DNA from 2 places in the Microbacterium gilvum genome. Region 1 is predicted to be linked to the other one. Evidence: predicted binding sites of a transcription regulator. Region 1 holds the regulator's gene; the other holds the start of a gene.
What was found. Region 1 encodes LexA, which represses DNA repair genes until DNA is damaged. Its sites were predicted from a motif close to TCGAACANNTGTTCGA; they were not measured.

Region 1 (4,540 bases):
TGTGAGCGCACTGAGGTGGTACGGCAGTCGCACGAGGCGGAGGGCGTCGACGAGCGCGGGATCGGCGGCGAGGTACCCCACTCGCGCGCCCGCGAACGCGAACGCCTTGCTCATGGTGCGCGACACCACGAGGCGTTCGCGCCCGGGGAGCAGCTGCAGCGCCGACGGCACGTCGCGCGGGGCGAACTCGCGGTACGCCTCGTCGACGATGACGATTCCGCGGGACGCCTCGTAGACCGCCTCCACGACGTCGTTCTCGAGCGGCGTCCCCGTGGGATTGTTCGGTGCGCACAGGAAGACGACGTCGGGCCCCGCGTCGGCGACCTGCTCGGCGGCGCTCTCGGGAGTGAGGGTGAAGCCAGCGCCGCGCTCACCCGCGACGAATGCCGAGCCCACGCCGCGGGTCAGCAGCGAGTACATCGAGTAGGTGGGGGCGAAGCCGAACGCCGTGCGACCCGGTCCGCCGAACGCCTGCAGGATGTGCTGCAGCACCTCGTTCGAGCCGTTCGCCGCCCAGATCTGCGCGGGCTCGATCCCGTGGCCGAGGTAGTCCGCGAAGCCCTCGCGGAGGGTCGTGAACTCGCGGTCTGGGTACCGGTTGACATCGCGGAGCGCGAGGGCCACCGAGTCGGCGATGTCGTCGGCGACGTCGTCGGGGATCGGGTGGGTGTTCTCGTTGACGTTGAGGGCGACGGGCAACGGCGCCTGGGGAGCGCCGTACGGCTGCTGTCCGCGGAGGTCGTCGCGCAGGGGGAGGTCGTCGAGGGTGGCGGTCACCCCATCCATGCTAGGGCGTGCGCACGGGGCTCAGTCCGCCGAGGCGTAGGCCGCGGGGATGGCGATCTCCGCGCCGGCGTCGACCCCGCCGCCGTCGAGGCGGTTGAGGCGGACGATCGCGTCGACCACGTCCCGCGGGTCGGCGTCGGGAGCGATCTCCTCCGCGATCCCCCACAGGGTGTCGCCCGCGAGGACCGTCACGGTCTCGAACCCGCCCGCAGGCACGCCGGCATCGCTGGATCCCAGCGCGCCGCCCCCGTTGAGCACACCGAGACCGATCGCCGTCACCACGGGCGCCGCCGCGAGCGCGGCGACGACGCGACGACCACGCGCCGTGAGGCGCAGTCGAGTACGGCGGACGGGGGCTGTGCGGATGGTGCTCATGTCGGTTCCTTCCTCGGGTCCGCTTCGAACCTGCATCTCGGCCGGGAGATGCAGGCCCGAAGCGATGTTCCGAATCTATCTTCGATGTGCCGGGCGTGTCAAGAGTTGTCTTCGAAGCCGTCGCCCGCTCCGTGCGCGACACGCTCGAACAAATCTCCTCGGATCCGTGTCGCATCCGATACCGTCTTCTCGACGGGATCACCACATCACGCACCACCGACATCCGCTCGGGGCAGCGAAGGAGCACGGACATGACGGATGCCCAGACGCGCGGCGAGAAGCCGCGGACGCGCAGGCGCAAGAACCTCAGCGAGAAGCAGCTGGCCATCCTCGAGGTCATCCAGCGGTCCATCCAGGTGAACGGCTACCCGCCGAGCATGCGCGAGATCGGAGACGCCGTCGGCCTGAAGTCGCTCTCGAGCGTGACTCACCAGCTCGGTCAGCTGGAGCTCAGCGGCTACCTGCGGCGCGACCCGGGGAAGACCCGCGCCATGGAGGTGCTCATCGACCTTCCCGGCTCCGCCGCGGAGAACCCCGCCGACTCCGCCCCCTCCGTCGGCGACGCCGCTCTCGTACCGCTCGTCGGCCGCATCGCCGCAGGCGTGCCGATCACGGCCGAGCAGCATGTGGAGGAGATCTTCCCGCTGCCCCGCCAGCTCGTCGGCAAGGGCGACCTGTTCATGCTCAAGGTCACGGGCGAGTCGATGATCGACGCGGCCATCTGCGACGGCGACTGGGTCGTCGTGCGATCGCAGGGGACGGCCGACAACGGCGACATCGTCGCGGCCATGGTGGACGGCGAGGCGACCGTGAAGACCTTCCGCCAGCGCGACGGGCACACCTGGCTGCTGCCGCGCAACTCCGCGTTCGAGCCCATCCTCGGCGACGAGGCCGTCGTGCTCGGCAAGGTCGTCGCCATCCTGCGCGCGGTCTGATCCCGCGGTCCCGCATCCCGCCCGCCCGGCGGCCGCGGCGCCGGATAGCGTGGACGGCATGACGCAGACGCTCCCCTACGGCTCCTGGCCCTCGCCCCTCGCCGCGTCGGACATCGCGGTGTCGGCGCCCCGCCTGTCGGGCGCGCGCTTCGCCGACGACGACATCTGGTGGGCGGAGGGCGTGCCCTCCGAGCGCGGACGCACGGCCGTGCGCCGCGCATCGGACGGCGGGATGGTGCTCCCCTCCCCGTGGAGCGCACGGTCGCGCGTGCACGAGTACGGCGGCGGCGCATGGCTGCCCGGTCCGGACGGGACGCTCCTGTTCGTCGAGCAGTCGGATCAGCGCGTGTACTCCCTCGCGGCCGGCGGCCTGCCCGTCGCGCTCACCCCCGCGGACGAGCACGCGGCGTACGGCGACCTCGTGCTCGCCACGGGGCGGCTGTGGGCCGTCCGCGAGCGCCAGGACGGGCGGCGGGTGACGCGCGACATCGTGACGGTGCCGCTCGACGGCTCAGCGGCGCGGAGGCCCGACCGGATCGTCAGCGTCGTCGCCGGGAGCGACTTCCTCGCCTTCCCCTCCCCGCGCGCCGGCCGCCTCGCCTGGATCGCGTGGGACCATCCCGACATGCCGTGGGACGCCGCGGAGCTGCGCATCGGCGACCTCGGCGCCGACGGCCGGATCTCGCAGTGGCGAACGCTCGCGGGAGGGCGCGTCGACGGCACGGAGGTCTCCGCGCTCCAGCCGGAGTGGATCTCCGACGACACGCTCCTGTTCTCCGCCGACCCGCCCATCCGCCCCGGCGGCGCCGCCCGCTGGAACCTGCACCGCGCCCGTCTGGATGCGCGGGGCGACGAGGTCGCCGTCGTCCGCACGGTCGACGCCGACACGGGCGGACCGCTCTGGAACCTCGGGACGCGCTGGTACTCCCCGCTGGCCGACGGACGCATCCTCGCCGTCGAGACGGACGGGCGCGACCGACTCGTCCTCATCGACGGCGGAACGGTGACCGACCTGGACACCGTGCTGGGAGAGATGCACGTCGAGGACGTCCGCGGCACCCGCGCCCTGCTGACGGGCGCGGGTCCGCGCACACCCGGCGGGATCTGGCTGCTCGATCTCGCCCTCGGGACCCTGACGGCGCTGCGGGGCGGAGTGTCCTCCCTCGACCCGGAGTGGCTGCCTGAGGCCAGGGCGGTCGCCTTCGACGGCCCGTCCGGCGAGGTGCACGCCTTCCACTATCCGCCCACGAGCCCCGTCGCCGAGGGCCGGGACGGCGAGCTGCCGCCCTGTCTCGTACTCGTCCACGGCGGGCCGACCGCCCACGTGGCGGGATCGCTCTCCCTTGCCATCACGTACTTCACGAGCCGCGGCATCGCCGTCCTCGACGTGAACTACGGCGGCTCCACGGGCTACGGGCGCGCCTACCGTGAGCGGCTCCGCGGCGAATGGGGCGTCGTCGACGTCGCCGACGTCGCCGCCGCGGCGCGCGGGCTCGCGGCGGAGGGGCTCGCGGACGCCGCGCGGCTCGCCGTCCGCGGCGGGTCGGCGGGGGGCTGGACCGTCCTGTGCGCCCTCGCCGGAACCGACGTGTTCGCGGCCGGCATCAGCCGCTATGGCGTCGCCGACCTGCGCCTGCTCGTGGCGGAGACCCACGATTTCGAGGCCAGGTACATCGACGGCCTCGTCGGCCCGCTGCCGGGCGCCGAGCAGCTCTACGTCGACCGGTCGCCGCTGTCGCACCCCGAGCGGCTGCGCACGCCGCTGCTCATCCTCCAGGGCGCCGACGACCCCGTGGTCCCGCCGTCGCAGTCCGAGGCGCTCCGCGACGCGCTCTCCGAGGGCGGTGTGCCGCACGCGTACCTGCTCTTCCCCGGGGAGTCCCACGGGTTCCGCGGCGCGGACGCGATCGTGCGCGCGTTCGAGGCGGAGGCGGCCTTCCTCGGCGCCGTGCTGGGATTCGACACGCCGGGGGTGCCTCCGCTGCCCCTCTCGGGGATGTCGGAGCCTCCGGCTATCGTCTGACCAGATGGAACTGACCGGCCTCGTCCTCGCCGCGGTCGGCGCCTCCGATCTGGGGCGCCGGCTCGTCGCACCGCGCGCGGCGCGCGCGGTGTCCGTGGCCGCCGTCCTCCTCCTCTGCGCGCTCGCGGGAGCGGCGCTCGGCGCGGATCCGGCCTCATCGGCCGTGCTGGCGGTCGTCCCCGCCGCGTGCGCCATCGGATGGCTCGGCACGGTGCGTCCGGACCGCGCACCGCTCGGCTTCGCGCCCGTCGTGGTGCTCGCCGCCGTCGCGGCCGCCGGTCTCGCCTTCCCTCCGGGCACCGTGCCCGCCTCCATCGGATCCGCGGGCACGCCGGTCGGGCTCGTCGTCCTCGTCGCAGGCGGGGCGCTCTTCCTCCTCGAGTCGGCCAACCTCGTCGTGCGCGCGGCGCTCCGCAGCGAG
Region 2 (4,540 bases), on a different contig from region 1:
GGTCCGCCTGGGTCACGGGTGCGTATTCCCACTCCGGCATGCCCAGGTCGGGTGGGAGCGGTGCGTGCGCGGCGGTATGCGCGACCTGGGGTGGCGGGTCGGTGACGTACTCGTAGCCGAGGGGGCTGGTCCACACGATCACCCCCGGTTCGGGCTGCGCGATGCGCCACGGCGAGTGATGTCGGAGCTGGTGGTGGGGTGTGCACAACGCGGAGAGGTTCCCGGCGCAGGTGGGTCCGCCGCGTTCCCATTCGGTGGTGTGGTCTTTCTCGCACCGGTGGGCGGGTTGGGGGCATCCGGGGGCACGGCAGGTGTCGTCGCGGAGGTTGATGAGCCTGCGGATCGCGGCCGTGGGGGTGTAGTGGTCGACGGTGACCAACGCGCCGGTGTCGGGGTTCTGGAACACCCGTTCCCATCCGGGGGCGTCGCGCGCGAATCGGCGTGCGACATCCGCGGGCAGGGGCCCGTACCCGGCGAGCATCGCCGGCCCGTCGTCGAGTCCGGCGAGCGAGGTCGCGGGGATCACGACGGCGACGGTGCCGCGGATGGCGGCGGCCTTCTCGGCACTGCCGTCGACTGTTTGAGAGGTGGGTGCTCCGGTGAGGAGGAGGTCGGTGGCGAGGTCGGCGCGGATCTGATCCCGCGACCGCGCATCCCGGGTCCGTTCGACCGACGCGGCGATCTGCTCATCCGTCGGCTTCAGAGGGAGGGCGGGGTCATACGGGTACCAGGTGCCGTCGTGGAACACCTCGGTGCGCTCCCGGACCATCGAACACCCCGGCAGGGGAGAACGGACGATGCGACGGTCGCCATTCGTGGGGCCGGCATCGTCGGGGTGGGCGTCGCGATCAGTGGCGGGACCGTGGGTGTTGCTGCGGGCGGTGTCTCGTGGTGATGAGGTGCCGGGCATCACGGCAGAGCCCCCGCGCGGATACGTCGTCCTATCCGCGCCGGTGCCGGTGCCGGGGCGGGCGTCGGGGTGGGTGGCGTATCCGTTGGCGTCGACAGCGACGCCGTCGCCGTTGACCCACATGCCGAACGCGTTCCGCACGATGCGGTTCACCGCACCCGCAGACCCGGCCGCGCCCATACCGGCACTGGCACCCGCCGCGTCACGCCGTTGCTTCTCCTCCGCGTCGCGCCGCTTCCGTTCCTCGGTCGCGATCCGCTTCTCCTCTGCCGCGATGGGTTTCGCGATCGCGGTGAGTCGGTCGTGGATGGCGGCGACTTTCATGACTTCGTCGGTGAGGACGAACTCCGCCAGCCCGTCTCCGAGGACCCGCACCCGAGTGCCGCGTCGGTCGATGGCACGCCGGTGCCGCTCGGGGAGGGGTGCGGGGTCGAGCTGCGCGGCGAGGCGTTTCACGAACACCCGCACCTGCCCCGGTGTCGCATCCTCGGCGTAGGTCACCGACCGACGCGAGTACTCCTCGACAACCTGGTCGGGGAGGGGTTCTCCGTGCTCTCGGATGATGTCCGCCTGACGCCGCGTGATTACCTGACCCGACAAGGCACCCGCTACAAGAGGGAACCGGTGCGTCAACACATGGTCGTGCCGGAGACGGGCCTCCACCTCACCGGGGGACAGATGCAGGGCGGTCGCGAGTTCGAGCGCGATCGACCGCCACGGGAACGCGTACTCGGACGCGTCCCCGCAGCGGGCGGTCTGCGCGTCCGCGACCTGCGCGGCCGCGGCGAACGCGCCCGCCTCCAGCCCGTCCAGTCGGGCCCTGTCCGCGCGCAGTTCCAAGACGAGGTCCCGCACATTCCGGAGCGTGCGCGTCTCCGCCGGCGTCGCCTCCCACGACGAGCCATCCACGAACCGCGGCTTCCGTGATGCCATACATCCATCATCCAACCGGCCACCGACATTCGAACACCCGAACGAGAGCATCCACACTCGAGAAGGTCACGGAACGGTCACGAAATGGCCGCACGGGAGGGCGAGGTCACGGCGTGTCAGTTCGCTCCGCCCGCTCATCGACCGGATGAGGCGAGACGAGGCGGCATCCAGAGGGACGGTCACGACGTTCGACTCGCTCCGCTCGCTCAACGACCGGATGGGGCGAGGCCGGAGACCGAGGGAAGGCTCGGCCGCGACGTTTCCGCCCGCTGAAACGACGAGCGAGCGACCCGATGGGGCGGGATGCGGGGTCGCTGTGCCTCGGCCCCTCCGCTCGCTCGACGACCGGATGGGCAGTACGGGATCGAGCGGAAAGGCAGGGCCGTGACGCTCGGCTCGTTCGACGACCAGAAGCGCCGCGGGCGCACGCGCCAGCTGGGCCGCGCGCGAGCGTATCGCGGTCGTCGCTCTTCACCCGCACGGCGACCGCGGGTCGATGGAAGCCCGCCGCAGGCCCCTCCGTCGAGGCCGCCGACCCGCGACCGTCACGTCTCCAGGACTCCGGAAACCCCCTTCCATTACGCGAGTCGAGAAAGAATTCTCGCAAACGAGAAGAAGTTTTCCGCCATTGCGGAATACCGGGTGAATTTGACTCGTGAATTTGCTATTGCCGTTATTCCGCAGGTAGCTTCGGCCGAGGTCGTCGATCCGCCCCACCCGAGGGGCACGCGGCGGCCCACGTCGCCTTGTTCTGGGGAGGGGAGGGCGTAAATTGTCGTGCCATTTTCACGATCTCGTCTGGGGACGGGTCGCGGCAGCCATCGCCGCGTTCGCACTGCTGGTGACGCTGCTCGTCGTCGTACCGCAGGCGCCGGCATCCGCCGCCGCCAACCTCGTGTGCTCGTCGGGCACGAGCTACTCGCTGCGCGCCAACGGCGCGCTCCAGTCCGTGTCGTCCACGGGCACGATCACGCAGGTCGCGACGCCCGGCTCTCTCACGTGGACGGTGGGAAGCCAGACGAAGACCGGCATCGACGAGGCCAACGGCCTCGGCATCGTCTCCGACGGATCGAGGGCGTACGCCCTGCAGCGCTGGACGGTGGGCGGTCAGCACCGTGTCCGCGCCATGGTCTACACCGCGTCGACCGGCGTCTGGACCTGGGCCGACGGCTCGGGAGCCACGGGCGGAATGACGACCAACCAGTCGTCGTACCAGGTGGTCGCGGGCGCCGTCGACCCCGCCACAGGGCTGTTCATGTTCGGCCTCTTCAACAACGGCCGTTTCCAGCTCTACAGCTTCAACCCCACCACCGCCGCCTACCAGGCGCTCGGCGGCTTCGACACCGGCATCACGGGATCCCTCAACGGCGACATGGCGTTCGACGCGCAGGGCAACCTCTACGTCGTCGGATCGACGACCTCGACGACGATCTTCACGATCACGTCCGCGACGATCGCGACCGCCGTCGCGACGCCCTCCGCCACCCGCACCCTCACCGCCACGCGCTTGAACTCGGGCGACGTGTCGTCGCGCATCACGTCCGTCAACGGCGTGGCCTTCGACACCGACGGCAACATCCTGCTCTCCAACGGCACGACCATGGTGCGCTACAATCCCTCGACCTGGCAGTACCTCGCGACGGTCACGACCGGCCTCACCGTGAACGGCACGTCGAGCACCGACCTCTCGAGCTGCGCGACGCCGCCGACGCTCACCGTCAAGAAGGACGTCGTCGCGCGCTCCGCCGCGAGCGACCAGTTCACGCTCGGCATCGCCGCCGGCTCCACGTCGATCACCTCGGCGACGACGACAGGGTCGGCCAACGGGGTCCAGGCCGAGTCTGCAGGGCCCGTGCCCGTGACCGTCGGCACGACCTACACCTTCTCCGAGACGATGGCGTCCGGCTCGACGACGCCTCTCGCGCGGTACGCGTCGTCGTGGACCTGCACCGTCACGACGCTCGCCGGCTCGACGCAGACGCTCGCGACAGGAAGCGGCGCGAGCGGCACGCTCACGATCGCGTCGTCGCAGTCGGGACTGCCGATCACGTGCACCTTCTCCAACAGCCCCCGACCGACGCTCACCGTCCACAAGGATGTCGTCGGCGGACGCGCGGTCGCCGCCGACCAGTTCGTCCTCACTGCGGCGCAGGGCTCGTCGACCCTTGCGAGCGCCACCACGAGCGGCCAGGCGAACGGGGTCCAGCCGCAGGCAGCCGGTCCCGTGGTCGTGACGCCGGGATCGACCTACGCGTTCCGCGAGGCGATGGCATCCGGCTCCGGCTCGGCGCTCGCCGCCTACGCGAGCACCTGGACGTGCGTGCGCACCGATCGCGTCACGGGCGTGCAGACGACGCTCTCGACCGGCACCGGGTCATCCGGCACGATCGCCGTGCCCTCGGGGATCGGCACCGCGGCGATCGACTGCACGTTCGCCAACGACGCGCGGCCCGCTGAGCTCACGATCGTGAAGGATGTCGTCGCCCGCGTGCACGAGGACGACCAGTTCGTCCTCTCCCTCGCCGGCGCACAGGGCGCCGAGATCGGCGCCGCCACGACGAGCGGGAGCGCCGTGGGCGAGCAGCCGCAGCGGATCGAGGCCGTCGACGTCGACCCGGGTGCCACCTACACGTTCTCCGAGAGGATGGCCGCAGGAGCGGCCTCCGCGCTCGACCAGTACACGTCGACGTGGAGCTG

Region 2: ABD998_RS10470 (HNH endonuclease signature motif containing protein) is a predicted target of LexA. The motif match lies at 1,873-1,888, and genes of this name have one in related genera.

What each region holds. Positions count from the first base shown of each region.
Region 1 covers NZ_BAABKO010000004.1:393,146-397,685, reverse strand. The annotation lists gene ABD998_RS13020 (histidinol-phosphate transaminase) at 1-777, opposite strand, end outside; gene ABD998_RS13015 (LysM peptidoglycan-binding domain-containing protein) at 808-1,161, opposite strand; gene lexA (transcriptional repressor LexA) at 1,413-2,096, shown strand; gene ABD998_RS13005 (S9 family peptidase) at 2,155-4,119, shown strand; gene ABD998_RS13000 (hypothetical protein) at 4,124-4,540, shown strand, end outside.
Region 2 covers NZ_BAABKO010000003.1:275,584-280,123, forward strand. The annotation lists gene ABD998_RS10470 (HNH endonuclease signature motif containing protein) at 1-1,843, opposite strand, end outside; gene ABD998_RS10475 (prealbumin-like fold domain-containing protein) at 2,685-4,540, shown strand, end outside.